2 regions of the Gracilibacillus sp. JCM 18860 genome follow, and region 1 is predicted to be linked to the other one. Evidence: a T-box and tRNA genes for the amino acid it is inferred to sense, from the RefSeq annotation. Region 1 holds a T-box; the other holds one or more tRNA genes.
The links. A T-box is a leader RNA that pairs with one kind of tRNA and senses whether it is charged. The one in region 1 lies ahead of serS (serine--tRNA ligase), so its partner is inferred to be a tRNA-Ser.

Region 1 (15,668 bases):
CACCTGATAAGAATCTTCTGGCTTGACGAATTGTACAAGCTCTACCTTGTTAAATTGATGCTGACGAATAAGTCCTCTTGTATCTCTCCCAGCAGATCCAGCCTCAGAACGGAAGCTTCCACTGAAGGCTGTAAATTTTTGTGGTAAATCCTCTTCACTCAAAATATCATCACGGTAATAGTTCGTTACAGGCACCTCGGCAGTTGGAACGAGAAAATAGTCCCAGCCCTCAATTTTAAAGGCATCCTCTTCAAACTTAGGTAGCTGACCTGTACCTGTCATACTTGTACGATTCACCATGTATGGTGGGAGCATTTCTTGATAGCCATGCTCATCTGCATGTAGATCCATCATAAAGTTCATTAAGGCCCTTTCGAGTCTTGCGCCTAAGCCTTTATAAAAAACAAATCTACTTCCAGTTACCTTGGCTGCTTTTTCAAAATCTAAAATGCCTAAATCAGTCGCAATGTCCCAATGGGCTTTTTCATCAAATTCGAAGCTTGGAGCCTCTCCCCATGTGCGAACCTCCACATTATCATCTTCTGTTTCACCGATTGGCGTAGATTCATGTGGAATATTCGGAATGGATAGCATTATTCCCTCGAGCTCTTCCTCCACTTGCTTTAATTCTTGATCAATGGATTTAATTCTATCGCCAACCTCACGCATTTCTACAATTTTATCATCTGCATCCTTTTTTTCTTTTTTCAATAAAGAAATCTGTTTAGATACTTCATTTCGCTTTGCCTTCAGCTGTTCCGTTTCGGCAATTAGATCTCTTCTTTTTTGGTCCAAATCACCAAAGCGGTCAAGATCAGTTAAATCTTCACCACGATGGGCTAGCTTTTGTTTTACTTCCTCATAATGATTACGTAACATTTTTCTATCTAACATAGTTATTACCTCCTAAAATTAGTGTAGAGTCTCTTAACAGTAAGGAAAAAAAACCTACTGAAAACCACTCTTTATCTATACAAAAAACTCCCATCCCTATAGTAAAAAAATAGGGACGAGAGTTTACCCGCGATACCACCCTGATTGGAGAAAAATAGCTTCTCCCAGCTTGATTAAGAAAATAACGGCTTCCTAACCGGATATATCTACTATAGCTTCAATATATCGCTCCAGGATGGATTCTCCCTTTTCTATTACTAGTTCACACCAGCCACTAGCTCTCTTTTAAATAGAAATAAGGATACTATTTCCTATCAACACTTTTTATTAATTGGCAATAGCTGTTTTTGCCTCTTTTACCATCTCGATAAAATAGCCTGTAAGACGATGATCATCCGTCAATTCTGGATGAAAAGCACTACATAGTAGATGACCTTGCTGTGCTGCTACCACCTTACCATCATAGGTTGCTAAGACGTTCACATTTGGTCCAACCTCTACAACATAAGGTGCTCGAATAAATACTGCTTCAAAGTCTTCAGCTACACCTTTGATTTCTAATTCTGCTTCAAACGATTCCTTTTGTCGACCAAAGGCATTTCTTTCTACCTTCATATCCATTAAGCATAGATGGGCATTTTCCTGGCCTACGATTTCCTTCGACAATAGAATTAACCCTGCACATGTTCCAAAAATTGGCTTACCTTGTTGTGCAAAATTCATTAATGGTTCAAGGAAATCATATTTATCGATTAAACGTCTCATCGTCGTACTTTCTCCACCAGGTAAAATTAAGCCATCTATCTCAGCTAATTGTTCCTTTTGTTTAATGACCATACCTTCAGCACCAGATGCTTCAATCGAACGAATATGCTCTCTAATCGCCCCTTGTAGGCCTAAAACACCTATTTTAAGCATTTTTCTATCTCCTCACTTATTACCAACCACGATCTTGCATACGTTGTTCAGGAGCAATTGTACTAATTTCCAAACCTTTCATTGCTGTACCAATACCTTTGGATACTTTTGCAATTAATTCATAATCTTCATAATGAGTGGTTGCTTCCACAATTGCTCTAGCAAAGTTAGCAGGATTGTCTGATTTAAAAATACCTGAACCAACGAAGACACCATCTGCGCCTAATTGCATCATTAATGCAGCATCAGCCGGTGTTGCAATGCCACCTGCTGCAAAGTTTACAACAGGAAGACGACCATTTTCTTTAATATCTAATAGTACTTCATATGGTGCACCTAGTTCCTTCGCATATGTCATGACTTCGTCATTGGACATATGCACTAATTGACGAACCTGTGCATTTACTTCACGCATATGACGTACAGCTTCAACGATATTACCAGTTCCTGGCTCACCCTTTGTACGAAGCATGGCAGTACCTTCTCCAATACGACGAGCAGCCTCGCCTAAATTACGACAACCACATACAAATGGAACGGTATATTCCTTTTTATTTAAGTGGAAAACTTCGTCAGCCGGTGTTAATACTTCACTTTCATCAATATAGTCAACACCCATCGATTCTAACACACGAGCCTCTACGATATGGCCAATACGCGCCTTTGCCATAACAGGTATAGTAACAGCATTCATTACCTCTTCTACAATTGTTGGGTCTGCCATACGTGCTACTCCGCCAGCAGCTCGAATATCAGACGGTACTCGCTCTAATGCCATTACCGCAACAGCACCAGCTTCTTCTGCGATCTTCGCTTGCTCTGCATTGACAACGTCCATAATAACGCCGCCTTTTTGCATTTCTGCCATACCTCTTTTTACTCTATCTGTTCCTACTTTAGACATGATTGTTTCCCCCTAATAAGATTTGCCTATCCTTAAATTTCATCCATACGAATCAGTTTATACTTCTTTTATTATATAACAAAAATTTAACAAATGCCAAGTGCTTAAGTTGGGATACTTTAACTAAAGAGACCTTTTACAAAATCGACAATAGTTGAAAAGATATTTCCAAAGAAGTCACCGATCGCCTCTAATGTGAGCATGAACCAATTAGACTTCTCTACTGCTTTTGAAGCGACCAAATCTACTGTTTGTTCATTATCTCCTTGTAGATAAGCATTTTCCCCTTCTCCCTTATATTGGAGAACTACTTCACCAAGCTTTTCTCCTTTCTTGATAGGGGCAGTCAACGAACCATCTTTATTTAATTTCTTTTCATCTAATTGATAAGTAACCTCATATAGGTCTTCTTCGCCTTTTTTAATCATAGAGGTAATACTATCTTTTGCCTCTACCTCTACTTGATCTTTCTTCCCTTTTTCAACAGGAATAACCGATTCTCCTTCGATTTGATAGCCTTTAGGGAATAGCTCTACTTGATCGAATTGAGAGAAACCATATTCCATTAATTTTTTCGTTTCAGCGAATCGTTCCCCTTCACTGCTTGTCTTCATCACTACCGTAATGACGCGACGGTCACCTTGCTGAGCTGTTCCTGTAAAGCAGTATCCTGCCTCTGTGGTATACCCCGTTTTAAGACCGTCTACTCCTTCATAACCATATTGCGTAAAGTTATTATCCTCCCATGGTAACATCCAATTGAGGTTTTGCAATGGTCTTCCATCTAATTCAGAGCGCATTTTACTAGAGAATTCCAATGCTTCTGGATAGTCATTGATGAGATGATAAGCTAGCTTTGCTGCCGAACGAGCTGACATTAAATTATCGGCATCAGGCTTTGTTCCTTCTGGATAATTTTCTCCTAAGTCGGCATTGGATAGTCCAGTGGAATTAACAAATTGATATTCCGGAAGCCCCAATTCCTCCGCTTTTGCGTTCATCATTTTTACAAATTCTGATTCTGACCCTGCAATTAATTCTGCTAGGGCGATCGTTGTAGCATTATCGGATATAATCGACATTCCTTCATACAGTTGGCGAACGGTATATTGCTTATCTTGAATGAGTCCGATTCCAGAAAAAGTTGGGTTTGCTGATATACTATATGGATAATCACTAATCTGTGTAGTTGTCTCCCAAGTAATCTCTCCATTATTAATCGCTTCTAATACTAAGTATTCTGTCATCATTTTCGTCATACTTGCAGGAGGTAACATTTGATCTGCATTTTTTTCATACAGTATTTTTCCTGTATTGGCATCAACGACGATGGCAGACTCTGCATTTACTTCCACGGTTCCAGCTGCTTGCGTTTCAAAAGGTTTTATAGCAAATGTAGCCATTGCTATGGTTACAATCATTAATAGTATACTAATTTTTTTTGACAAATTTCTCACTATTTCTACCTCCAACAATTTTTTGCACGAAAACATTTTACCACAACTCGTACAAATAGAAAATAACGCTATATAATCATTCTTGAAATAGACACAATCAAAAACAAAAAAAACCTGTTTCCTTAGCAATATGAAACAGGTGTTAATCGTCGGTAAGCCCCCTCTAATGGAAGTCTCACTTAAGATTAGTTTTTTTATAGCAATGAGGAACTAGGATATGGAATAATTTGGTGATTCCTTTGTTATTTGTACATCATGTGGATGACTTTCACGAAGTCCTGCACCTGTCATACGAATAAACCTTGCATCTTTCCGCAATGCTTCTAAATTCTCCGCACCACAATATCCCATTCCAGAGCGTAAACCACCTAATAATTGATGCACTGTATCCGCTAAAGGACCTTTATAAGCTACCCGTCCCTCAATTCCTTCAGGCACTAGTTTTTTAGTATCATCAGATTCTTGGAAATAGCGATCTTTCGAGCCTGATTTCATGGAGGTAATAGAACCCATTCCACGGTATACTTTGTACCTACGTCCTTGATAAATTTCCGTTTCTCCAGGACTTTCAGATACACCAGCAAATAGACTACCTAGCATAACGGCATGTGCACCTGCGGCAATAGCCTTTGCTATATCTCCAGAATACTTAATTCCACCGTCTGCAATGACTGGGACATTATATTTAGCCGCTTCTGTTGCACAATCATTAACAGCTGTAATTTGAGGTACTCCTACACCTGCCACTACGCGAGTCGTACAAATAGAACCAGGACCAATTCCAACTTTAATAATGTTCGCACCTGCTTCGATTAATGCTCTTGTTGCTTCAGCTGTAGCAACATTACCTGCAATGATATCTAACTCTGGATATTTCTCACGAATCACCTTTACCTGATCAATAACCCCTTTGGAATGCCCGTGCGCTGTATCTACGACGATCACATCCACACCAGCTTCCACAAGCTTTTCGATTCGTAACATGGAGTCACCCGTTACCCCAACAGCTGCACCAGCCAATAATCTACCTTGCTTATCCTTTGCAGAGTGTGGGAATTCAATCACTTTCTCAATATCTTTAATCGTAATAAGCCCTTTTAAGACTTTATTTTCGTCTACTAATGGTAATTTTTCGATTTTATGCTTTTGTAGAATTTTACTTGCTTCCTCTAAGGTTGTCCCAACTGGAGCTGTCACTAAGTTCTGACTTGTCATTACATCTGCAATTTTAATTGAATAGTCCTCTATAAATCGGAGATCACGATTCGTTAAAATACCAACCAATACTTGATCTTTTTCATTATTTACAATAGGCACACCAGAAATCCGGAATTTAGCCATTAAATGCTCTGCATCAAATACTTGATGCTCTGGTAGTAAGAAAAATGGATTGGTAATCACACCACTTTCAGAGCGCTTAACTCGATCTACCTTTTCGGCTTGCTCCTCAATCGACATGTTTTTATGAATAATACCTATTCCGCCTTGTCTTGCCATCGAAATTGCCATTTTTGCTTCTGTTACAGTATCCATCCCTGCACTGATAAATGGAATATTCAATGTAATGTTATCCGATAGCTTTGTTTGAACAGATACCTCTCTTGGTAGAACATTAGACTCTGCTGGCATTAGCAATACGTCATCAAACGTTAGACCTTCTTTAACAAATTTGTCTTCTCTCACAGATAGACCTCCTTCTTTTAATTGGGAATTCTATTAGAAAAACTCGCATTCGCTCGTCTTTTAGCGAATGCCTAGTTTTTCTTATACTTAGTACCTTAAAATCTCTGCTACATCGAATTTCTACTGCGTAGAGATTTTTATACTTTCTTAACATATAAAACGAGGAAAAATCAGTTTTCCCTTTGATGGAAACTAGTGAAAACTAACGGTAATTGAGGGTTTTCTTCCTAAACTATTGTTATTTACAATACGACATGTTCATACGTTTTTCAAGCCTTTTTTCGGGTGAATAATCACCATAAAATTTAAAACACAACAAAATCAATGATGTAAGAGTTTACATGTTTGAATAAAAAAATAGAGCTGATCATAAAATCAACTCCTTACTCTTCCTTGTCTCTATTTTAATATCTTTTCAATAAATAACGTTGGTTTGTCTTTTAATGAAATGATTTTTGCATCCTCTACAAGTTGAACCACTGGTCTAACAGGTGTGTCTCTTTTGATCGATACAATGAGAGCTTCCTTCCCATTGGATAATAAGACCCTTGTTCCAATGGAATAGTAAAAAAAAGAATCTACGAATACTTGTAAAATAGTCGCATCCAATTTATGCTGCGAAAGCTTTAGCATTTCCTCCACCACTTTGAATGGTGACTGCTTCCTTCGGTATAACCGTTCCGATGTCATTGCATGATACGTATCAGTTATCGCAATTATTTTAGCATATAGATGAATTTCATCACCCTTGACACCTAATGGATAACCACTTCCATCCCCCCGCTCATGATGCTGTATGATTCCAAGCTTCACATCCTCACTTAATGAAGTTATATGCTCCACTAAACGATAGGAGAGTGTCGGATGATGCTTCACCTCATCGTATTCTTCTACAGTTAGCTTATCTTCTCGATGAAGAAAAGCTGGATTCAATTTGGCCATTCCACAATCTGCTAGTAAACCGGCAAGTCCGACTTTGTCCCATTCTTCTTTATATCCTAATTTTTTGGCTAAATAGGCTGAAATTAGTGCGATAGATATACCATGATGATAGAAATAATCTTTCTTTGAAGCATATTCATACAATAAAAAGAGATCCAAGGTTATTTTATCTACAAGCTCAAACAATGGTGTCATAAGTGTAGTTAATTCCTGTATATTAATCGACACACCAGTTTGCCAATTCGTAAAAAATTGCTTATAATGCTTCACTGCTTTCAGGTACAGTCTTTCAAAAGCCATTTCTTCTCTCTTTTTTTCTAATTGCTTTTCCCCTATCTTCTCTGGTTGAAAATCTAATCCTGTCACTAACTTGCTTGAGACTTCCACAGTAGAGATTCCAAAGTTTTTTAGTAACTTTATGTGATGTTCCTCAATGACTGTGTTACTTTCAATAATCGGATGATCGGATTTACCAATTACCGGCTCTAATACTATACATCCTGGGACTAACTGCTTTGGATGCACCTGCAATCGGATCACAACCCTTATCTTAATTTTCTTCTTGCACTTCTCCTTCTTCTTCGGAATCTTCCTCAGGGTCAATCTTTGCAACAGTTGCTACTTTTTCCTCTTCCTGTAAACGAATTAATCGAACCCCTTGTGTATTTCTTCCAGTTGTAGAGATACCCTCGACCTGCATTCTGATTAAAACACCAGAAACCGTCATAATCATAATATCTTCTTCGCCTGTGACTGTTTTAACGGCAATTACCTCTCCTGTTTTATCTGTAACATTACAGGTAAAAATTCCTTTACCGCCTCGGTTTGTTCTACGATAATCCTCTACAGGTGTACGTTTTCCATAACCATTTTCGGTTACATTTAGGACATAGTAGCCATCCTCAATAATTTCCATGGATACTACCTCATCATCATTTCGTAGAGAAATACCTTTCACACCTGCTGCGGTTCGCCCCATAGATCTTATTTGTTCTTCCTCAAAGCGAATAACATAACCATTTCTCGTACCGATTAAAATATCCTTCGTTCCATCTGTTAATCGAACCGAAATTAATTCATCATCATCTCTTAAATTTAAGGCAATTAAGCCACCTCTTCTAATATTAGAAAATTGTGTTAAAGAGGTTCTTTTGGATATACCGTGTTTTGTCGTAAAGAAGAGATACCAATCTTCATGGTATTCCGATACCGTAATCACTGCATTAATCCATTCACCTTGTTCAATTTCTAATAAATTAATAATCGGAATTCCTTTTGCTGTTCGATTAAATTCTGGGATTTCGTAGCCTTTTGCTCGATAGACCTTCCCTTTATTAGAGAAAAATAGGACAGTGTCATGAGTAGAGCATGATACTAGATGCTCGACAAAGTCATCTTCATTTGTGCCCATCCCTTGGATACCTCGTCCACCTCTTCGTTGTGCTCGATAGGTTGATGCTGGGAGACGTTTAATATAGCCACGATGGGTCAAGGTAATGACAATATTCTCTTCAGGAATTAAATCTTCATCCTCAATTAAATCAATGCCACCACTGACAATTTCGGTTTTTCTCTCATCATTATAGCGTTCTTTAATTTCGATTAATTCCTCACGAATGATTTCTAAAATCTTTTCTTCATTGGCCAAAATAGCCTTCAATTCTTCAATTAATGCTTTAATCTCTTGATATTCTTCTTCGATCTTTTCTCGTTCTAAACCAGTTAGACGTTGCAAACGCATATCTAAAATAGCCTGAGCTTGTTTTTCAGAAAGCTTAAATTCATTCATTAAGCCTTCTCGAGCTATTTCTGTCGTTTGAGATTGGCGAATTAACGCAATGATCGCATCAATATGATCAAGTGCAATACGTAACCCTTCTAAAATGTGGGCTCTTGCTTCCGCTTTGTTTAATTCATATTGAGTTCTTCTTGTGATGACTTCTTTTTGGTGTTCTAAATAATATTGTAAGCATTGCTTTAAGTTCAACACCTTTGGTTGTCCATCCACAAGTGCTAGCATATTAATACCAAAGGATGTTTGTAATGATGTTTGTTTAAAGAGATTGTTTAATACCACATTCGGATTGGCATCACGTCTTAATTCAATCACAATTCGCATCCCTGTTCGATCCGATTCATCGCGTAAATCAGTTATTCCCTCAATGCGCTTATCTCTTGCTAAGTCGGCAATCTTCTCAACTAGTTTCGCTTTATTCACCTGATAAGGAATTTCTGTCACAAGGATTCTAGCTTTCCCATTCGCTTGTTCCTCTATTTCCGTTTTGGCTCGAAGCGTGATCGCACCTTTTCCTGTTTCATAAGCTCTTCTAATTCCGCTTCTCCCTAGAATTTGCCCTGCTGTTGGGAAATCTGGCCCATGAATATATTCTTCCATTAATTCAGAAATAGTGATTTCAGGATTCTTACTGATGGCAAGAATAGCATCAATCGTTTCTCCTAGTTGATGTGGTGGGATATTCGTTGCCATCCCAACTGCAATACCTGATGCACCATTCACTAATAAATTCGGAAATTTAGCAGGTAACACCTTTGGTTCTTTTTCTGAGCCATCATAGTTATCCATATAATCAATCGTATTTTTATTAATATCTCGAAGCATTTCCATCGATATCTTGGACATACGTGCTTCTGTATAACGCATCGCCGCTGGAGGGTCACCATCTACCGATCCAAAGTTCCCGTGACCATCCACTAACATATAGCGAAAGCTAAAATCCTGTGCCATTCTAACCATCGCGTCATACACAGCAGAGTCCCCATGTGGGTGATATTTACCTATAACATCTCCAACAATACGAGCAGATTTTTTATAAGCTTTATCTGCATGCATACCTTGGTCATTTAGTGCATATAATATTCTACGATGGACTGGCTTTAACCCATCTCTTACATCAGGAAGTGCACGGGACACAATAACACTCATGGCATAATCTAAAAAAGATGTCCGCATTTCTTGTCCAATATTTATTTCTTGTACTTGTGGACGTATATTATCCACCATAAATCATTACCTCCTATTCATTGCAGGAACAAAAGCATAGAAGCGCTAGGCTAACTCTTCTTCTCATTCCTTAGCGCTCAGAGTTGGATGTGATCACCACCATCCAACATCTCGTTATTGCTAAACCTTAAATATCTAGATTTTTGACATATACGGCATTATCTTGAATAAAATTACGCCGCGGCTCTACCTTATCACCCATTAACATATCAAAAATTTGATCGGCATCCATTGCATCCACTAGATTGACTTGAAGTAATGTCCTTGTGTCTGGATCCATCGTTGTATCCCAAAGCTGTTCTGCATTCATTTCTCCAAGACCTTTATAGCGCTGGATTCCTGGCTTCGGTTGTCCTGGTAATTCCTGCAATAATTGATCCAACTCCCTGTCACTATATGTGTAATGAACCGCCTTTCCTTGTTTTACCTGATAGAGTGGTGGCTGTGCAATATAAACATAGCCATGCTCAATTAATGGTCGCATAAAACGAAAGAAAAAGGTTAACAATAGTGTACGAATGTGAGCACCATCAACGTCAGCATCTGTCATAATGATAATTTTATGGTAACGAGCCTTCGTGATATCAAATTCCTCACCAATACCTGTCCCTAATGCAGTAATAATGGTACGAATTTCATTATTGGATAATATTTTATCTAGTCTAGCTTTTTCCACATTGAGTACTTTCCCTCGTAACGGGAGAATTGCTTGGAAGTGTCTATCTCTTCCTTGTTTAGCTGAACCACCTGCCGAATCCCCCTCTACGATATAAAGCTCACTGATCGAAGCATCTCTAGAAGAACAATCCGCTAATTTACCTGGAAGATTAGAAACCTCTAATGCCCCTTTTCTTCTAGTCAATTCTCTTGCTTTCTTCGCAGCAATTCTAGCTCGTGAGGCCATCAGACCTTTATCTACTATTATTCTCGCGGTATTCGGATTTTCAAATAGAAACTTACTAAACAGTTCACTAAATGAAGCATCTGTAATGGTCCTTGCTTCACTATTACCTAATTTAGTCTTTGTTTGACCTTCAAACTGTGGATCAGGATGCTTAATCGATATAATGGCCGTTAAACCTTCTCTCACATCGTCTCCAGACAAGTTCGGGTCATTTTCCTTAAACAAATTATTCTTTCTTGCATAGTCATTAATCACACGTGTTAAACCTGTTTTAAACCCAGATTCATGGGTACCACCCTCATGTGTGTTAATATTATTCGCGAAAGAATAGATGTTACTAGCAAATCCTTCATTGTATTGTAAAGCAACTTCTACTTGAATGTTGTCTTCTTCTTTTTCTGCATAGAATGGTTCATGTAATACTTCTTTTGAACGATTCAAATGCTCGACATATGATTTAATTCCACCTTCATAATGGAATGTTTCCGTTTCTTTATCTTCTTCTCGATTATCTTTAATCGAAATAGTTAACCCTTTATTTAAGAAGGCTAATTCTCTTAAACGAGTGGCTAGTATATCATACTGATAAACCGTTGTTTCCGTAAAAATCTCTGGATCTGGCTTAAACCTAGTGCGTGTCCCTGTTATATCTGTATCGCCAATAACGTGAAGATCTTCTTTTGGTTTCCCTTGGCTAAAGCTTATATAATGGATTTTTCCATCCCGATGCACATATACCTCTAGCTCCGTCGAAAGTGCGTTCACAACAGAAGCACCTACCCCGTGCAAACCACCAGAGACCTTGTAGCCTCCACCACCGAATTTACCACCTGCGTGTAGTACGGTCATAATGGTTTCTACCGCTGGACGACCTGTCTTCTCATGCAAGCTTACAGGAATCCCACGACCATTATCGACAACCGTAATACTATTATCTTTCTCAATAAAAACCTCGATATGATCACAGTAGCCTGCAAGTGCTTCGTCTATACTATTATCTACAATTTCCCATACTAGATGGTGAAGACCTCTTTCATTCGTAGAACCAATATACATACCAGGTCTTTTTCTAACTGCCTCTAGCCCTTCTAATACTTGGATCTGATCGGCATCATATACTTGTTGTCCTGTACTTTTTTCTTCCATTGTCATATCCATCACCCACATTCCTCTAATTAATAATGGAAAAATATTACTTATCCTCACGATCAGTGGGAATGAAGAACACCCACTGATGAAAATCTCACTTTATGATTCTTCGTAGTTTTCTGAATAATCTTCTAGTTTGCTAATGGTAGAGATCATACTCGCTCTCTTTTTTAGTGTTAAAACAGAGAGTGGACTGTAATAAACTTTATTTGTTGTAATAACAATCGCTTTCGTTAGATCTTCCTCTGTTGCAATAATTTCTTTTTCCCTTCTCAACTCTTGTAGCATTTCCTCATTGATGGTAGATGAAGTGACTAAGCTATAATCTATAATGGCAATAACATCTTTAGATTGAATAACATGGTCGTCTCCAATATGAATAAACATTTTATCCCCACTTTTATCTCGTTATATTTCCATCATGAACCTTGAATATTTCCGCTTTTTTCAATGTTTGGTGATCAATGCCATCCACACTCGTCGTGGAGACAAACGTCTGAACCTTCCCTTCAATCGTATCTAATAAATGGGACTGGCGGTAATCATCTAATTCACTTAACACATCATCTAATAATAATATGGGATAATCACCAATTTCTTGATGGATCAATTCAATTTCTGCAAGTTTTAACGAAAGGGCTGTTGTTCTTTGCTGACCTTGTGAACCAAAGGTTTGTACATTTTTACCATTGACGAAAAACGCTAAATCATCGCGGTGCGGCCCTATTAAGGTTGTCCCACGTTCGATTTCTTTGGATTCCATTTTTTCGAACGTGCTCCGGTAATGCTGTAAAATTTCTTCCTTTTGGTCGGAATTCGCTAAATCAATGGTGGCCTGGTATCGAATATCTAAATGTTCAAGGTTACGACTGATTCCACTATGTATATCAGCAGCCCAATTTCTTAAACGTTCAAGGAAATGGATTCGTTTTTCGATAATCATTCCTGCATGTTCGATCAGTTGGTCTGTCAATACATGTAGCATCGTAATGTCTACCTTTTGCTTTTTTTGCAATTGTTTTAATAAATGATTTCTTTGTTTTAAAATTTTGATATATTGCCCAAGATGATATATATAAACAGGCTGAATTTGCCCGATTTCCATATCAATAAAACGCCTTCGTATTTGTGGACTTCCTTTTACTAAATTCAAGTCTTCCGGTGCAAACATGACAATATTTAAAGCCCCAATATAATCACTAAGACGTTTCTGTTCCAGATGATTTAATTTTGCTTTTTTCCCTTTGTTCGTAATCGAAATCTCTAACGGAAATTGGCGGTTTCGTTTATAAACACTACCCTCTATTTTAGCATAATTTTGCTCCCATTGGATTAATTCTTTATCTTTTGTTGTACGATGAGATTTCGAAAATCCTAACACATAGATAGCTTCCATCAAATTAGTTTTACCTTGAGCATTTTCTCCTATAAAAACATTAACTTTATCATCAAATTCTATCGTTAATTTGGGATAATTACGATAATTTAATAATTGAAGTGATTGAATATACATACGAGTTTCCTTTCTAAAGAAACATGCTAGAAAAGCGGACGCCGTCCTTTCAAACAATAGCAAATGGACTGAAAAACGGAGATTATATACTTTATTTACACAGCGAAAATGATGGCACTAGTTTTCCTCTGCTGCAACAATAAAGGTTCCAATATCCTCAACATAAACCGTATCTCCAGGATATAATTTCCTACCTCGTCTGTTTTCTAATTCGTCATTCACATAGACTCCAGTTTCTTGAAGGAACACCTTCACCATTCCACCAGAATCTAAAATATTGGCAAGCTTTAAAAATTGCCCTAGCTGAATGTATTCTGTAGAGATTCCGATTTTTTCTTCCATCTTTCATTCACCTTCTTTTCCTACAATAGATAGCTCGAAACGATTCTACTATCGTTTTGTTAACTTGAATTGAATCTACCGTTAACTATTATAGCCCTTCTATCTATATTACTAAACATTTGGCTGTAAGAAAAGGAAACACTAATAAGTGGGGCATTTCATAGACATTTTTCCACAGGGTTATCGTTAAGGTTATCTATTTACTAAAGAAAGGTAATTATTTTTTTATCGTGTACAGCTGTCCAAAAAAGAAAAAGGAACAATTTAAACATTGTTCCCTTAAATCTCTTTAAAAGGTTCTTACAGGTAAAATAAGCTGGAGGATATGGTCATTATCCACAGGCTTTAGGATAAATGGCCTCATCGCACCAGTAAATTCAATTTTTATTTGATCTGTTTCCATGATCTTCAGGGCATCAATCATATATTTCGAACTAAATGAAATTTTTAAGTCTTCCCCTTCGATCGTATTTACCGTTAGATCTTCTTCTACATTTCCTATTTCCGGTGAATTACTAGATATTTCTATAGTGTTATTTTCTTTTGTTTGAAGACGAATCACATTATTTTGATTTTCTCTTGCTAACAAGGATGCACGATCGACAGTTTGTAAGAGTTGCTTTGTATTAGTATGAATTATTGTTTTACTTTCTTCTGGAATTAATCTAGACGTTTCTGGATATTTTCCATCAAGTAATCTTGATAAAAAGTATAGATTTTCCGTTTGGAAAGCTATTTGGTTATCAGAAATACTAATCGTGATTTTTTCCTCTGTATCCTCTAGTATTTTGCTTAGTTCATTTAAGCTTTTCCCTGGAATCACCACCTGATTAGAAGGAAAAGTATCGATGGGAGATTCCAACGGGATATTACTTGCAGCTAAACGATGAGAATCCGTAGCAATAAACTTTAACAAATCCTCTTCTGCACGTAAGTTCACTCCAGTTAAAATCGGTCTAGTCTCAGAAGTGGAGACAGCAAACACGGTTTGTTTAATCATATTCTTCAATAGGTTGATCGGTAATTCAAAGCTAGAATCTGTCTGTAATTGAGAAATTTGTGGATATTCCTCAGCGTCTTGTCCATTCAAATGAAATTCTGCACTACCTGAATGGATGGTTACTTGTAAATGATCATCCGTCTCAATTTGAACAGTATCCTGTGGTAATTTCCGAATAATCTCTGGAAAATACTTAGCATGAACGACGATTTCTCCTTGTTCAATTTCGTCAATAAATTGAATTCCTTCTTCTTCCATTGGTATGTAAGATTCTATCGTTATATCAGAATCACTACCTGTTAATTTTAATCCATTTTGTGTTGCTTGAATTTTCAAGCCAGACAAAATAGGAATAGCTGTCTTGGAAGAAATGGCTTTGGTTACATGTTGTATGCTTTCCAATAATTTGGCTTGATTAATAATTACTTTCATTCTTAATCCTCCTTGAGGAAGTATATTATATATTATTAATAATAAAATATAGTAATAATAGTAATAGGGGCTGTGAATATGTGGATAACTACCGTTTTTCCGAAATGAAATGAGTTATCCAGATGTGAATAAGTTGTTCATAGTTGTGCATCACTTATCCACAGAGTTCACAATGATAGATTTTAAATAGATTTAAGCTGTTCTTTAATCTCGTCTATTTCTTTACTCAATAAGGAGTCTGTTGCAATCATTTTTGATATTTTTTCATGTGCGTGAATCACGGTAGTATGATCTCTACCACCGAATTCTTCCCCTATTTTAGGTAAAGAAAAGTCAGTTAGCTCTCTTGATAGATACATAGCTATTTGTCTTGGAAAAGCTATGGATTTTGTTCTTTTCTTGGCAGCAAATTCTTCTAATTTCACTTGATATCTCTTACCTACAGCTTCTTGAATATGATGGATCGTAATCACTTTCGGTTTCGATGCAGGAATGATATCCTTCAGTG
Region 2 (17,047 bases), 2.0 Mb from region 1:
AGACATTCTCCTGCCTGCATAATGTAAATTAAGTTGAATTAAATCAAAACTCTTATCGACCGCCAAATAATCATGTATATATTGAATGTTTTCATCATAATCATGTGATAAATGCTTTTCTTTCTCCATGCTTAACACCTGCTTCTAACGATTTTCCATTAGTTTACGCAGCAAAGTTAAAAAAATGCAGGTTTGAAGAAATCCGTCAGTGGGACAAGCATAAATAACTAAATTATGAAATAGGGAGATTTAAAATGAGAGGAATCTATATTCAAGGAGCCACTGTAATCTTAATGATCATTCTACTCTTACTATCCACAGTGTTAAACCCAACTAGTGAGGAGACGATTAAATTTTTCCCATTAGATCCTTCAGTTGAATTTACTTCTGCTGACACTCACTTATCACTAGTAGAGCAGACAGGGAATGACCAGTATCTCATGAAGTGGGAAACAGAGAGTCAATTAAGTAAACCTGCCTACTTAAGACAGGATGTTTCACTATTATATATGGATGGAAAATTAAAAGGTGTCAAAGGGTTATGGAAACAGGAAGAACAAAACATTGTTCTACAACTAGAATTTGAAGAAAGTGATAGCACTCATTTTGAAGCAGTTACTTTTCATTATGGGGAAATTCATAACGACAAGGACAATGATATAAAGAGTGTTCAAAAAATGACTAGTGATTCGTTATATGTGGTCGATTCTCCTCATTCCTTATTAGAATCCTTTCGGGATCCAGAATCTAAGGAACAGAAAGAATGGAAGGAAACATTGGACCATACGAAAAATCAACATCTAGATTACATGTGGCGTAATTGGATAAAAGAGGCAGCAATCAATACTGATAATTATTATTTTGTGCCTCTTACATCCATTGTTGATTATGCGACAAAACCATTGACTGGGTTGACGCAAGACGAAACCGATAGAGTCATTGGTCAGCTATGGGAAGGCTTATATAAAAATTATATCCTACCAATTGCCAATGCTGAGAAAATCACCAACCATACCATGCCGTTAATCCTAATCGATAAAAATAATGATCATCTAATCGTTTTGTTTCGCAATGATCAGAATCAATTAGAAAAATTGATTCAACAAATATAAGACAGTCTATTTTCAAATGGTTTCCTTTTGAAGCTGCTCATAGAACTGTTGATAGTCCTGATTGTTTGGTGCTAATTCTACCGCTTTTTTTAATAAATCTAACGCTTCTTCTCGTCTATTCTCTTCATGATATAATAACGCAAGATTATAAAGGGCTTCATGATATTCTGGTTTGATTTCAATTGTTCTCTCCAAATCAGTGATTGCCTCTTGATTTTTGTTTAAAAAGATACTCGCATAGGAGCGATTAAAGCGAAGCTCTGCTTCAAGCTTGTCTGCGTAAGGCATTGCTTTTGTTAGCACCTCATAGGTTTTCTCATATTGTTCTTGTTCTAGAAGCATATGAGAATGGATAACCTGGAGTGTTTCATCAAATTGAACTTCCTCATTGGCGTTTCCATAAAACCATATTCCCCCACTCACTAATAGAAGTAGTAGAAGGGCAGCCGTTTGCCAAAGTATTTTGGATCGTTGTTTAAACATGACAACAGCAGCACCAATAGCTCCACCTATTAACCCACCAATATGTGCACCGTTATCAATTTGTGGCATACTAAATCCAAAAATAATATTGATAATAATCACAATAATGATATTCCAGCCCATTGTTCGGAAAAATGCTTTAGGATACTGGGAGCCAAAGAATAATAACGCTCCAAATAATCCAAAAATTGCACCTGATGCCCCTGCTGCAATCGATGGATTAAGGGCAAAACTGGCTAATCCTCCAACAATACCTGCAATAAAATAGATGATAAGGAACCGAGTGCCCCCATAGATTCTTTCCACTAGTGTGCCGATATAATATAAGGCAAACATGTTGAGTAGGATATGGGCAATTCCAATATGAAGGAACATGGAGCTAATCAATCTCCACCATTCTCCATCGATTATCGCAACATTATACTTGGCACCAAATTCGATCAAATTTTTTGTTGAGGTAGATCCCCCATTGAATTCAAGAAGTATATACATCACAATATTGATAGCAAGTAATAGATAGGTCCAGAATGGTTTCCCTTGCTTAAATAGCTGCTGTAGCTGTTGCTGTTGTTTAGTGTGTTCGAAAAGAATGTTTTGTTTTAGATTTACATTTCTTTGTTCAAGTTCCATCAGGTCTTCAGATACATCTGTTTGAAATGACAAAGCTAAATCGAGCGCTCTAATTAATCTTTCTATCTCCTCTTCTCTACTGTCTATATCTAGCATATACACGGACGACTTCATCCGATTTGATGATGTTTCCTTTAGTTCTTCCCAGCTATCCACTGGTTGGTAATCTACCACATAAACATGATGAAAATGAATATTTTTCTTCCAAATTGTTGTTGCTTGATGTTTGGTGTAACTATTTTCAAGATGTTTATTGAATGAAAGGAGCTCTCGCTTCCAGTCCATTTGGTTCATAGAGATATGTACAACATCTTTTTTGTTCTTCCGTTTTCTCTCTAATAAATATTCTGTTTGCTCTTTGTTAATGGAAATTAAATCGAAATTTTCATTTTGTATGAGCTGTAGCACCATACTATTTTGAAGAAATTCGTTCTTTAAAAACAAATTTGATCACCAACCTTTACATTACTATATTATACCACAAGGGGCTATATACAGTAACATATGTGGTGATCAAATGACTTATCGTGAAAACATCGACTTCATTAGCTTTTCTCTGACATATGGGGTATTCATTGCTAATTTAACCGTTTGCCTTCGCAAAAATGGGATATTACTTGCGAGATTGATGAAAAAGCTTCTAAAACGATATACTACCGCAACAACGGAAAAGAGGATTATCACAGTTCTCCACCATTTCAAAATTGAACAACTCCTTGCATCATTGTATATCTGTAGGTTAACCTCTTTTCTTGTTTTTATGTACATTTTATAACAGCGGATTCCGTTATGAGATAATCTATTGGAATATCATGCGATTCTGCTTCTATTCTTTCCAACACTTGCACCTTTGCAGCGAGTGCTATTTTTAGTCCTTGATATCCTTTTAAATAGCGATCAAAGAAGCCACCACCATATCCAATGCGATTTCCTTCTCGATCAAACGCTATTCCCGGAACTATTATAAGGTCTAACTCTTCTTTTGACACGCCTTTTGTTATTTCTGGATTAGGCTCATATAAGTCTAAGTAGGTATTTTCTAATTGATCAAAGGCTGTACACTTGTAAAATTCCATCGAAAAATCGGTTGGATTACATTTAGGCAGTGCTATTTGTTTTTTCTGTTTCCATGCATGCTTGATGATCGATGTAGTATTCCATTCCATTCCTCTAGAAATAGTTAAGCCAACCTTTCGAGCTTGCTTCCAATGATCAAAGGAGTATAACATATCCTGGATACTCTTGTTAACCTTTTCCTTATGCGTGTAATTAGCCAACAGGGTTGAGATCATTCTTCTTTGCTCTTCTTTTCGAGACATTATTTTTCCTTTCTAGTAAGATGAAAAAACTCCTGCTGTCTACCAGCAAGAGTCCCCTAACATCATTATTTTGTTTCACGGTGTAACGTATGTCTTTTCAAACGTGGGCTATATTTTTTAAGCTCCAAGCGTTCTGGATGTTTACGTTTATTTTTAGTCGTAATATAATTACGGTCACCAGTTTCAGTACAAGCTAATGTAATATTAACGCGCATGGTTTTCCCTCCAAACATATTGCTCTAATCACTTATTATCGATTTACTACCTGATAATAATAGCAAAAAGTTAAAACAATTTCAAGTATATGTTTCAAACTCTTATCACTTATGGTATAACTATTAGTAGAGAGAATCATTGTTTAGGGGGGAAACTATGCTTTATGTCTTAATTAGTCTTATCATAATTGGCGTCATTTTATGGGTATTGTCTTTTTTTATGCATGATCGCTTTAAACAGATTGAAGATCAGCTTGAGCAATTCTCCATTTCTTCGTTGCAAGAGACCTATCAGTTGAAGAAAAAAATAAGTATATTAGAAGAAGAACTTTTAATGGATGATGATATATTGGAACATTCCATGGATTCCAATGAATCCACAATGAATAACAAAATAGCTAATTTATATGTAAATGGATATGACATCCCATCCATTTCTCGTGAACTAAATATAAGTGAATTTGATGTTAGATCAGTAATTAATCAACTTTAATGGTGTGAATGAGGGATAAGAATGAAGCAAATGGTTAGAGCATTTTCGACAGGCCTTTTGACTGCCTCCATCATAATTGGTGTGGTTTTCCTTATTGAGGGTTTACCAAAAGACCAACCAGCAGAAGATGTTGCAGCAAGTGAGCGAATAGCAAGCCTTGAAGCAGAAGGCTATTATGTATACAAAGAAGATATGGAAGATCAAGTCACTCAATTAGAAGAAGAAATAGACCAGCTAGAGAATCAACAAGACACATTAGAAAGTGATGCGAAGGAAGAAACAGAAACGGAAGTGACTACTCATTCATTTTCTGTTGAACCAGGAATGACAGTACCAGACATTGTAGACGAACTCCTTGAGCTAGAACTAATTGAATCAGAAGACGAATTTATTACATACTTACAAGAAAATGAATTAACGACACGCCTACAAGTAGGCGAATTCGAGTTAAGTGATCAAATGACTGCTGAAGAAATAGCCGATCATTTAACTAAGAACAGAAGAGGAGGAGTAAACCGCTAAGGTACTCCTCCTTTTCAACGTTATTCGTTTAAGTCTGCTGACTCCCCTTTTACTAAATACATAACATCTTCCCCGATATTAGTAGCATGATCCCCAATTCGTTCCACATAACGACCACTAAAAGCCATTTGCATAATATGCTGTATCTTCTGTGGATTGGTCGCTGTCTCCTCTAATAATTCCCTTAGCATCGTGGAATACATATTATCAATTACGTCATCCATTTCTGATAATTTTCTTGCTAAAGTAATGTCTTCATTCTCATAAGCTATGATTGAAATATCAATCATTTTAATCGCAATTTCTTTCATTTCCTTTACTGAATCATGAATTTTAATTCCATGATCTTTCCCTAAATGGATGGTAGACTTTGCGATATTCTTTGCATTATCAGCCATTCTTTCTAAATCAGATGAAATACGCAATGCTACGACAAGTCTTCTTAGATCTGTTGCTACTGGTTGCTGCCTAGCAATAAGAAGAATTGCTGTTTCATTAATTTCGAAATCTAGCTTATCTAATTCTTTATCCTTTTCGATCACTGCAAGGGCTCGATCCACATCACTTTGATATAGCACCTCCACTGCGTCTGTCAGTTGTGTTTGTGTCATTTTTGCAAATCGAACAATAAGAGATTCTACCTGTTTTAATTTATCTTCAAAATTCTCTCTACCTACCATACTGCACTCCCTCTCTCTTTTTTTCTCGTTATATCCTTATGCTTTTGTGAAGCGTTTTATTTTTCGTGTAAAGAAAATACGGCGTCAGAAGAGCCGTATCGTCTTCGAGCCACTTCTTGTGACAGTGATAAAATTCTGATGAGCTAAAAAAGAGTCATTGGCAATAATACCTGCCAATGATCATTTTTCTTTATTAACCAAAACGACCCGTGATGTAGTCTTCTGTTCGTTTGTCTTTTGGATTGGAAAACAACTGATCTGTATCGGAAAACTCTACTAATTCTCCATTCAACATAAATGCTGTTTTATCGGAAATTCTGGCAGCTTGCTGCATATTATGTGTGACAATCACAATCGTATAATCATTCTTCAATTCTTTAATTAATTCTTCAATTTTCAAAGTAGAAATTGGGTCTAACGCAGATGTAGGCTCATCCATTAGAATCACGTCAGGCTCAATTGCTAAACAACGAGCGATGCAAATTCTTTGTTGCTGTCCACCAGATAACCCGTACGCATTCTGATTAAGTCGATCCTTTACTTCGTCCCAAATTGCCGCACCGCGAAGGCTTTTCTCTACAATTTCATCTAATACTTTTTTCTTTTTAATTCCATGGATCTTTGGACCATAAGCAACATTTTCATAAATGGATTTCGGAAATGGGTTCGGTTTTTGAAAGACCATTCCTACATGTGTTCTTAGCTCTTCTACTAATTGCTTTTTAGCAAATATTTCTTGATTATTATATTTAATACTTCCAGAAGTATGAACAGAAGGAATGGTTTCAATCATTCTGTTTAACGTTTTTAGTAATGTCGATTTCCCACAACCTGAAGGTCCGATCACTGCAGTAATTTCATTTCTTGGAATTTCCATATTTATTTGATGAATCGCTTGATCATTTCCATACCATAAATTAAAATCCTCGATGGAAAAGACATGCTTACTTAATGTGTTAGTTGTCATCTAAACCCCTCTTTTTCTTAAAATCTATTTTGAAATTTATTTCGGATCCAAACGGCAATTGCATTCATGCATAGTAAGATGATAAGCAACACGATAATCCCAGCTGCCGCAACATATTGCCATTCTTCTTGTGGACGCGAAGTCCAACTCCAAATTTGAATCGGCATAACGGTATATTTAGATAAAAATGAATCTGGAATCGTATAGATTGCGGCTGCAGCTCCCACGATTATTAATGGAGCAGTCTCACCAATCGCTCTGGATAATGCAAGAATGGATCCAGTTAAAATTCCCGGGATTGAAGCAGGCAGTACTATACGCCATATCGTTTGCCACTTAGTTGCCCCCATTCCTATGGAGGCTTCTCTTAATTCCTTCGGTACGGAACGAATTGCTTCCTGTGAAGCTACTACAATAACAGGTAGAACTAAGAGGCTCATCGTTAATGCGCCAGCTATTAACGAATAACCTAGTTCTAATATATAAACAAAGAAGGTTAAACCAAGTAAACCAAATACGATCGATGGTACACCTGCTAAATTTTGTACATTGACTTGAATAAACCGAGTAAAACGATTCTGCTTGGCATATTCCTCTAGATACAATGCGGTTGATACACCAAGTATAATCGAGACCGGCGCGGTTATAGAGATCAAAAAGATCGATCCCATTAACCCTGCAAAGATTCCAGCTTTTTCAATATATGGTGCTGGGTAATTTCGCAGGAAATCTATAGATAAATAGTCAATTCCTTGACTTAATATTCGATAAATGAGTAAAGCTAAAAAAATTAACGCAATGGAAGTTGCTGCAATAAATAAGCTTTTAAAAGCTTTATTTCTTACTACTCTACCTTTAATTTGTGCGGAATTCACTTTTGTTGACATTAATAATCCTCCTTAAATCTTCTCGAAATATACTGTGACAGGATATTCATTAATAAGGTGAAAATAAATAACGTAAACCCTACAGCATAAATACTAAGATAAATATTCGATTGATAGGAGGTATCTCCTGTTGCCCCTTGCACAATAAAGGCAGTTAATGTTTGAATCGATTGCCTCGGATCAAAGGTCATGTTAGGCGTTGCACCCGCAGCAATGGTTACAATCATCGTCTCACCAATAGCTCGAGATATCGCTAGTACAACGGATGCTATAATACCGGATAAAGCCGCTGGTAGAACGACCTTCATAGCAACCTCAAATCTCGTGGCACCTAACCCCAAAGCACCTTCTCTCAGTGATTTCGGTACTGCGCTCATGGCATCCTCAGATAAGGAAGCAATCATCGGGATAATCATAATCCCTACTACAATTCCGGCACTTAATGCATTAAATATTTTCATTTCCGTAAAAACAGAGCCTAATAAAGGCGATACAAATGTTAAAGCGAAAAAGCCATAGACAACTGTTGGAATACCAGCTAAGATTTCCAGGATTGGCTTAATAATTTTTCTTGTTCTATCACTTGCATATTCACTTAAATAAATCGATGCTGCAAGTCCAATAGGTAATGCTACACATATAGCTATAGCTGTAATTAAAAGTGTTCCAATAATGAGTGGTGCTACCCCAAATCGATCGGTCCATGGTGACCATTCACTTCCTAAATAAAAATCAACCAAGGACACATTAGAGAAAAAGGTAATGGATTCTCGTAATAAGGTGAAGAGAATTCCTATTGTTGTAATGACAGATATGATTGCACATAACAACAAAAAATATGGAATACCTTTTTCAAAATAATTACCGATATTCTTTTTTTGTTTATTTTTCTTTATCATGTCTTGAACGGAATAACTTTGTTCTGCTTTCTTGTTCACATGAATTCCCCTTTTCTTAAAAACCACACAAAGATTATGGGACAGCCCACAAATCATTTACTTGTGAACCTGTCCCTTTGATATACTAGCCTTTTTCAATTCTTACTCTGCTGCTAATTCTTCGATCTCTGTTAATTGCTCTTGGTACTTTTCATCTGGAAGTGCAACATAGCCTACTTCCTCAGCAGCTGCACCAGCATTTTCGATTGAAAATTTCACAAAATCAAGCACTTGTGGCTTTTCTTTCATGTAATCCACATTTACGTATGTGAACAATGGTCGAGAAAGTGGTGAGTAAGAACCATCTTGAATCGTATCACCTGTTGGCTTTACAGGATTTCCATCACCATTGTCAATTCCAAGTACCTTTAATGTATCTTGATTTTCTGCATAATAGGCATAACCGAAGTAACCAATTGCGTATGGATCACTCTGAATACCTGTTACTAATGTGTTGTCATCTTCAGATAGTGTGACATTTTCGCCTTCACGCATAGGATTTTCTTCTAGGATTACTTCATTGAAATAATCAAACGTTCCGGAATCGTGTCCTGGGCTATAAATAACAATATCCTCTTCTGGCCATTCTGGGTTAATGTCAGACCATTTCGTTGCTCCACCATCCGCTAGGAAGATTTGTTTTAATTGATCAATTGTTAAGTTTTCAACAAAATCATTTTCTTGACTTACCACTACAGATAAACCGTCATAAGCTAATTCAATTTCATGTAAGGTAATGCCATTTTCTTCAGCAGTGGCTTTTTCTTCATCTTTAATTGGACGAGAAGCATTACTTAAATCAATTTCACCAACAGTAGATTTTTCAAATCCACCACCAGAACCGGATGAATTAAGTGCTGTTTCTACTTCTGGATTTTCTTGATTATATTCGTACGTTAAATATTCCATGATCGGTAAAACGGTTGAAGAACCATCAATATTGACTGGTCCAGAAACCTCTCCATCTTCTGAGCCTTCGTCACCAGATCCTTCGCCATTTTCTGATGCATTTGCTTCATTATTTTCATCTGAGCCCGCATCATCTGGAGCATTTCCACAAGCAGCTAACAAACCTACTGTTAATAGAGTGACAGCTACCAACATCATTAACTTCCATTTACTCATTGTTTTTCCCCCTACAATTGTTTTTATAAAAGCTATGATCTTGCTTCTACTACATAGTAACGCAAAACTATTAATTCACTATTAAGCAATTGTAAAGACTATGTAAATTCGACAGATTATGTGGTAATTTTCATAGAAAAAAGCATATAGCCGAGGCTATATGCTTTGTATCATTATATTTATTCTTCTTCGTTGTCTTCGTCAGCAGATTTTCCTTCATAATATGCTTCAATAATACGTTTCCCTATCTTATGATTAATTTCATATTGACCAGCACCTGTACCGTTTTTTGGTACGATTACGGCAAAAGCTACCTCTGGGTTCTCTTCGGGACTATAGCCAACAAGAGATAAATTCTCTGTATTTGCGACTAACTCTCCATCCTTGTATTGAGGATTTTCTGCAGTACCTGTTTTTCCCGCAACTTCATAGGGAACATCCTTCCACAGTCTTTGTGCAGTTCCCTGTGTAAATACTAGACGGAAGCCTTCCTGAACACGTTCAATATATTTGTCATCCATCTCAATACGATTTATTACCTCAGGCTCCATCGTCTTCAAGACAGAGCCTAATTTTCCATCTTCTGTTGATGGCTCTCTGATTTCTTTTACGAGATGTGGTTTAATTCGGTATCCACCATTCGCAATCGTAGAAACATATTGCGCTAATTGCATGGTTGTATAGGTATCAAATTGCCCAAACGACAAGTCGAGGAAATTACCTGGTAATCCATTCGATCCCGTAACACCTGTTGCTTCAAACGGCATATCAATCCCTGTCTCGACACCTAAACCAAACTGTTTAAAATAATTCCTCAACTCTCCAAACGCGCCATAATCAAAATTGTACAGTGGTTCATTATATCGATACGTTGCACCTGCCATTTTGATTGCGATTCTCATCATATAAACGTTGGAGGATTGTTCTAGTGCGTACAAATCAGAAATATTATCTCCAAGATTTTTCCATGAACTTTTCTCTTTTGTTCCTTTTATCTTTATTACCCCATCATCTAATCTTGTTCCGATATCTATCACACCACTCTGATAGCCTGCCAGCATCGTAGCTCCCTTAATAGCAGAACCAGGAGCATGGGCATCATAAATTGTACGGTAAGCATTATTTACATATTCTTTATTTTCACGATCATATCTTATAGCTGACATTGCAAGGATCTCACCTGTCTGTGGATTCATCACAACTGCCATTGCATCTTCTAAATAACCATTATTATTAACCGGATGGTTAATAGCCGTTCGTAGCTCTTCTTCGACGATCTTATCCACCTGTTGTTGAAGCTCCATATCTACTGTTAATATAAGATCCTTGCCTCGTTGTCCTTCGACAACGACTTCTGAGCCGACTACTTCTCCGTCATTATTCGTGGTGTATTGGACTTTTTCTTTTCTTCCTCTTAGTACATGCTCATATTGCTGTTCTAATCCACTCGTTCCGACACGATCATTCCAGGTGTAGCCATTAGCTAAATAGTAATCACTATTCTCTCTCGGTATCCCTTCTTCTGATGACGTGATACTTCCGATAAATGCACTTAATGTTCCTTCATAGTTATTATCACGTTCCCAATCAATGGTTGCATCAATATTTGGAAGATCATGCAGATGTTCTGCAACTTTTGCATATTCTTCATCTGTTATCCCCTCGTTAACGACAATATGTGGGGATAACTCATGTGCTTGATCCAATTCCTTTTTAATCGCAATAATATTTAATAGCTCAGGAGTCCAGTCGACTGTGGCAAGATCCTCTGCTGTAATGGCATTCAATTCAGCCTGATACTTGTCTCCACCTTCTAGCTCCTTCTCTTTTTCCGTTAAGCGGTCTGCGACTTCTTCTGTATTTTGAATATACCAGTATTCTTTTTTGTCTCGTTCTGTTATTTCTTCTTTTAGTTCTTCTTGATCTTTAATGATCGTAATATATTCTGCTAAATCTTCCGCTAGCTCTAGTCTCTCATCTGCTGTTTGACCATGCTTGGGTGGTGTATACGTAATGGATTTGACTGGATTATTATCCAGTATTAAGTTATGGTTTCGATCATACATCAACCCACGTGGCACAGGTTTTTCAGAAGGAGTGTTTTCTGTTTGATCAATTTCTCGTTGCGCTTCTTCTCCGTTTAAAATTTGCACAACCCCAAGCTGGACAATTAATAAGGAAAAAATCAGGAAAACACTAACGAATAAAATATTTAAACGTAGTGGTAGCTGTGATCGCTTTTTTTTCACTTTTTTCTTTTTTTGCCTAAAGTTTAAGTATTTGCCCATATCCTTCCCCCTCTACTATTTTATCCTGACAAATGCATACTTACTTATTATAGCATGGAAGAAGAATTGGGAAAATTAAATTGATGTTTTTCTGATAAAGAAATAGGAAAGGAAATTACCGCCACCAAAGACAAGCATTAATACTGGAATAATGAAGATTGGATCTAAAAAGGAGACACTCACAATAAAGACAATAATCGCAAGCACTCTTCCAATATTAATGAACACCTCACGAATAATAATATATTCTACTCTCCAATTTCCAGCATTTTTAGATTTTCCGATTATATCGTACGTGAGAGAAACAAATGGGACATTAAATAATGGAAAACTGACCCCTATGATGACGCCATAGAGAAGAATGGTGACATAGCTGGTTGGGAACACAAAAAGTAACACGGCTAAATATAAAGCTAGACCACCATAGAAAATGGCTGCTTTTCTTTTTTTGCTGCTAACCATCTTTGAGACAAAGTAATAGCTAATAAAGGAACAAAGGGAGATCAAAAAATTGAAAAGACCAAGCGAAAGCTCACTATTTGTTTCAATATACACCCAAATTGTAATAATAAAAATAAACAATCCTTCTCTTGATCCCTGTGTAAGGTGGGCGAATAGCACACTACGCCAATTCGTATTATGCTTCCTTTCTTTGAAAACCTCGCGGATAAAGAAACGACCTGTTGCTGTTCTTTTCTTTAGATAAAACGAACAAACAATCGCTAAAAAGAAAAGAAAAAAAGATAAAAAGAAAATCGTGCTATATCCTTTGAAATTATCCATCAGTGTGATGATATAGCCAGCAAGTAAGGGTCCGACCATTCCACCAAAGGATTGTAAGGATCCAAGTATCCCATTAAATAAGTCTCGTGTTTCTGGTTCTGTTACCTCGAAGGTTAACACATTGTAAGCTAACCAATAAAAGCCGTAGCCAATTCCTAATATAGCGCCAAGCATATAAGTATAATTAACGGCTTTTTCTCCTAGAAGGAGTACCACCATGTAAAAAATGGACAAAAAGATTACACCTATTCGAATAATCAGTGTCCGATCTACATGCTTCACACACTTGCCAGCGACAAAAAAGGAGATTGGTTGTAGCAAATAAATAAAAAGGTTATAGGTGGCAATATCCATATAGTCTCCTGATTGCTTCCATAAGAACACATTGACAAATGTGTTGGAGATAAAAGTGGAAAGTGCGTATAAACCACCGATAATCAGTAATATCTTTAAATCTCTACTTACTGGTATGGAAGGTTTTTTACTTGGAAATAACTGCATTTTCTTACACCTCATTTAAAGCCTATAATCTATAGTCTTTTCCAGTTTAAATGAGATATACGAAAATAAAGTTAGAAACCGATCAAGGGGTGAAGAAGTAATTTTGCGCCTATTAGAAAAACTCGCATTCGAGCTATTTTCGTTAGCTTTTCTAATACTCTGAATTTCAAAATTTATGCTTCGTCGCTTTACTTCCTGTAAAAAATTTGCAAGCAAAAAAGAAGTGCTACGATGAGCACTTCTTTTCCTTTTTTTATTTTGCTTCATTATATAAGCTTGCAACTTTATCCCAATCTACTACATTCCAGAACGCTGCAATGTAATCAGGACGTTTATTTTGATATTTTAGGTAATAAGCATGTTCCCATACATCAAGACCTAGAATTGGTGTTTTCCCTTCAGAAATAGGAGTATCTTGATTTGGTGTACTTGTAATAGCTAAGTTACCATTGTCAACTACTAGCCAAGCCCAGCCTGAGCCGAATCGTCCAGCTGCAGCATTTGCAAATTCCTCTTTGAACTTGTCAAAGCTACCAAATGCTTCGTTAATTTTGTCAGCTAATTCCCCAGTTGGCTCACCACCACCATTTGCTGATAGCAATGTCCAGAATAAACTGTGGTTGGCATGTCCGCCACCATTATTACGAACTGCTGTACGAATATTTTCAGGTACTGCATCAAGATTTGCTAAAATGTCCTCGATTGATTTATTTGCTAAATCATCATGACCTTCTAGTGCAGCGTTTAATTTCGTAACATAAGTGTTGTGATGTTTAGTGTGATGAATGTTCATTGTTTCCTTATCAATATGTGGCTCGAGTGCATCATATGCATAAGGTAAATCTGGTAAAGTAAAATTTGCCATGTTTATTCCTCCTATTTTTTAGTTTGAAGGTTCCTAACCTCTCCAATTCAAATATTATCAAATAGTCAGAATAGATTGCAAATAATTAGCATTTATTCACTATAGTATGAAAGGTTTTCCATCAAGTGAAATTAATTTTATAATAAATAAAAAAACAAGCTTTAACGTTCGCTTGTTGAGAATGGTGGCTCGGGACGGAATCGAACCGCCGACACACGGATTTTCAGTCCGTTGCTCTACCGACTGAGCTACCGAGCCAATTTTTTTATTCTGTTTTTAGACACTGTCCTAGTTATGTATAAATGGCGGAGGAAGAGGGATTCGAACCCCCGCGGGCCGTGAAGCCCCTGTCGGTTTTCAAGACCGATCCCTTCAGCCGGACTTGGGTATTCCTCCGTGTAAAAATATGGTGGACCCTGCAGGATTCGAACCTGCGACCGATCGGTTATGAGCCGATAGCTCTAACCAACTGAGCTAAGGGTCCTTCTTCTCTAAATATATAATGATGGGGCGACCGGTGGGGATCGAACCCACGCATGTCGGAACCACAATCCGATGTGTTAACCACTTCACCACGACCGCCATCGTCTAAGAAATTGGTAGCGGCGGAGGGAATCGAACCCCCGACCTCACGGGTATGAACCGTACGCTCTAGCCAGCTGAGCTACACCGCCATGGCTCCACAGGTAGGATTCGAACCTACGACCGATCGGTTAACAGCCGATAGCTCTACCACTGAGCTACTGTGGATTAAAATTATGTATTTACTGAAGCGACATTTAATAATTTACCATATAAAAAATATAACGTCAATACTTTTTTTGAACTTTTTTATTTAAAGAAGAAGGATTTCGGGATAACAAGCATTTTTCTAAGCTTGTTACCCCGAAAAGATTAATTATGTTTGCCACCAAGCACTTCATCGGCAATGTTCACAGCATGGTCTCCTATTCGCTCTAAATTACTAATAATATCTGCAAATACAATTCCTGCTGCTCCTGTACAAACTCCCTCATTCAGACGAATAATATGCTTTTTACGGTATCTTCTTTCCATTTTATCAATTTCATTTTCTTTCTGTACAACGGATAAAGCAGCTTCCCTATCCATTTGCTCTAATGCTTTAATAGCTTCCTTTACCGTTATAATGGTTAGATCGAACATTTCATTTAAATCTATCATGCCTTGCTCTGTAATATCTACCTTATTCGACATTTTGTAATTAATCAACTCAATAATATTCTCATAATGATCACCTATGCGTTCAATATCCCGAACGGCATTAATTAATGCAGAGTGATCGGTCTTTTCTATGTCTGATAGGGTCGACCCCGACAATTGAACTAAATAGGCTGTGATTTCCCGGTCTAGATTATTTAACGCACCTTCCAATTGTTGCGCCATATCAGCATTTTTGCTATTTTTCGTATTTAAAAAGGAGCTTGTCTCTTCTAGTCCTCTTATTGCATATTCACCCATTCGAATGACTTCGAATTTAGCTTGGTCTAGTGCAACAGATGGCGATTGTTGAATAAAAATTGGATCTAAATGCTTTGCTTTATATTCGACTTCGGTATCTTTTCCTGGAATAATCTTTGTCACGATCAGAGCCAATAATCCGATAAATGGAAATTGAATAATAGTATTCAGCACATTAAAGATTCCATGTGCAAAAGCGATCGTCATGGCAGGATTCAGTTCTAATGCTGCCTGGATATGCTCCATCATAATCGTATAAAAATGAATAAATGTAATGACAATCGTTGCTCCAATTACATTAAAGATTACATGTGTTAATGCAGCACGTTTAGCCGCAATAGTTGCTCCAATCGATGCTAAAACTGCTGTAATCGTTGTCCCGATGTTATCACCAAATAGTACCGGTAAAGCAGCCTTTAATTGGATAGCATCCTCAAGCATCAAGCTTTGTAGTATTCCAATGGTTGCACTTGAGCTTTGAACAGCAATGGTAAACACAGTCCCAATGACAGCGCCAAGTATTGGATTATTAGACATACTTACGGTTAAATCGTGAAATGCTTGTAAATCTCGTAATGGTTTAAGTCCAGAGCTCATTAACTCTAAACCAAAAAACAAGGCACCAAATCCGAAAATGGTTAAACCAATATTGGTAATTCGTTTCTCTTTAAAGAAAAATAATAAAAATGCACCAATACCTAAAATAGGTAATGCATATGCGCCAATATCAAATCCTATAATAAATGCTGTAATCGTTGTCCCAATATTAGCACCCATAATTACACCAATGGATTGTCTTAGTGTCATAAATCCTGCATTTACTAACCCAACCGTTAGGACGGTCGTTCCGGAGCTTGATTGAATCAACACAGTCACAATCATCCCGGCAAGTACACCCATAAACGGATTGCTTGTAAACTTATCAAGTATGGTACGTAATCTGTCACCAGCGGATTTTTGAAGCCCTTCCCCCATATATTTAATACCTAAAAGGAAAATACCTAAACCGCCAATAAATTCAAAAATCATAACTTGTACATTTAAATCCAACAGTTTTCATCCCTTCATAAAAGCAAATTCGTCGTTTTGTCCTTATGTATGCTCATCTCTTTGACATAGTAAGACATTTTTCGCAAAGCACATACGAATTTAATATTAAGTTTTCATGAATGATTTGTAAAGGTCTTTAATAAAAATTTACACTCTCTTAACAATTCATTCATATTATAACAATAATCCTATTTAATTAATATGAATTTTTTATTTTAAAATTAGCAACTATTGGATTTTCTAAAAAAATATAAATTTTAAAAACAAAAAAGCCTGAATTATCAGACTTTTCCTTTTACTAATATTCTTGTACCATCTACAGACACCACCACAATTCGGGTATCTTTCTCCAGCCACTTCCCTTGTGTGACTGCACTATAGTCGTTTTCTCCGATACGGATGGTCCCTGTAGGCCTCATATCTGTAATAGCTTTTCCTTCCTTCCCTACTAATAATTTGTAGCTTTGATTAACACTTGAATATCCTGCTTCATCTGTTAATTGATCATAGAGTGTAATTTTCGTCCACATCTTCCGCTTCTTAAATACCTTAAGAAATAGTAAAGAAGCAGCTCCTCCTATAAAAACCCCTAATACAGCGTACAGTCCCGCTACCCAATTAGGTGCTGTCATCCCTACAGATATCACCATACAGACCAATCCTATGACAGCTAAAGTTCCATCATTCAGTATTTTGCCATCGATTACGAT

Region 2: it has a tRNA-Ser gene. The T-box ahead of serS (serine--tRNA ligase) is inferred to sense a tRNA for this amino acid. The anticodon was not compared.

The regions. Positions count from the first base shown of each region.
Region 1 covers NZ_AP043868.1:2,651,299-2,666,966, reverse strand. Annotated here, with positions in the region: gene serS (serine--tRNA ligase) at 1-894, opposite strand, end outside; T-box leader at 1,003-1,221, opposite strand; gene pdxT (pyridoxal 5'-phosphate synthase glutaminase subunit PdxT) at 1,222-1,812, opposite strand; gene pdxS (pyridoxal 5'-phosphate synthase lyase subunit PdxS) at 1,832-2,716, opposite strand; gene ACZ5R4_RS13445 (serine hydrolase) at 2,836-4,173, opposite strand; gene guaB (IMP dehydrogenase) at 4,384-5,856, opposite strand; gene ACZ5R4_RS13435 (HD-GYP domain-containing protein) at 6,256-7,338, opposite strand; gene gyrA (DNA gyrase subunit A) at 7,349-9,820, opposite strand; gene gyrB (DNA topoisomerase (ATP-hydrolyzing) subunit B) at 9,948-11,870, opposite strand; gene remB (extracellular matrix regulator RemB) at 11,973-12,260, opposite strand; gene recF (DNA replication/repair protein RecF) at 12,274-13,386, opposite strand; gene yaaA (S4 domain-containing protein YaaA) at 13,504-13,728, opposite strand; gene dnaN (DNA polymerase III subunit beta) at 14,018-15,160, opposite strand; gene dnaA (chromosomal replication initiator protein DnaA) at 15,343-15,668, opposite strand, start outside.
Region 2 covers NZ_AP043868.1:643,484-660,530, forward strand. Annotated here, with positions in the region: gene ACZ5R4_RS03405 (spore germination protein) at 1-129, opposite strand, end outside; gene ACZ5R4_RS03410 (hypothetical protein) at 255-1,112, shown strand; gene ACZ5R4_RS03415 (tetratricopeptide repeat protein) at 1,125-2,669, opposite strand; gene ACZ5R4_RS03420 (hypothetical protein) at 2,748-2,927, opposite strand; gene ACZ5R4_RS03425 (5-formyltetrahydrofolate cyclo-ligase) at 2,984-3,544, opposite strand; gene rpmG (50S ribosomal protein L33) at 3,610-3,759, opposite strand; gene ACZ5R4_RS03435 (hypothetical protein) at 3,917-4,252, shown strand; gene ACZ5R4_RS03440 (endolytic transglycosylase MltG) at 4,274-4,774, shown strand; gene phoU (phosphate signaling complex protein PhoU) at 4,795-5,454, opposite strand; gene pstB (phosphate ABC transporter ATP-binding protein PstB) at 5,648-6,421, opposite strand; gene pstA (phosphate ABC transporter permease PstA) at 6,439-7,308, opposite strand; gene pstC (phosphate ABC transporter permease subunit PstC) at 7,308-8,207, opposite strand; gene ACZ5R4_RS03465 (PstS family phosphate ABC transporter substrate-binding protein) at 8,349-9,371, opposite strand; gene ACZ5R4_RS03470 (peptidoglycan D,D-transpeptidase FtsI family protein) at 9,551-11,659, opposite strand; gene ACZ5R4_RS03475 (MFS transporter) at 11,735-12,943, opposite strand; gene sodA (superoxide dismutase SodA) at 13,197-13,808, opposite strand; tRNA gene ACZ5R4_RS03485 (tRNA-Phe) at 13,991-14,066, opposite strand; tRNA gene ACZ5R4_RS03490 (tRNA-Ser) at 14,112-14,204, opposite strand; tRNA gene ACZ5R4_RS03495 (tRNA-Ile) at 14,216-14,292, opposite strand; tRNA gene ACZ5R4_RS03500 (tRNA-His) at 14,315-14,390, opposite strand; tRNA gene ACZ5R4_RS03505 (tRNA-Met) at 14,406-14,482, opposite strand; tRNA gene ACZ5R4_RS03510 (tRNA-Asn) at 14,484-14,558, opposite strand; gene ACZ5R4_RS03515 (Na/Pi cotransporter family protein) at 14,703-16,316, opposite strand; gene ACZ5R4_RS03520 (NfeD family protein) at 16,619-17,047, opposite strand, start outside.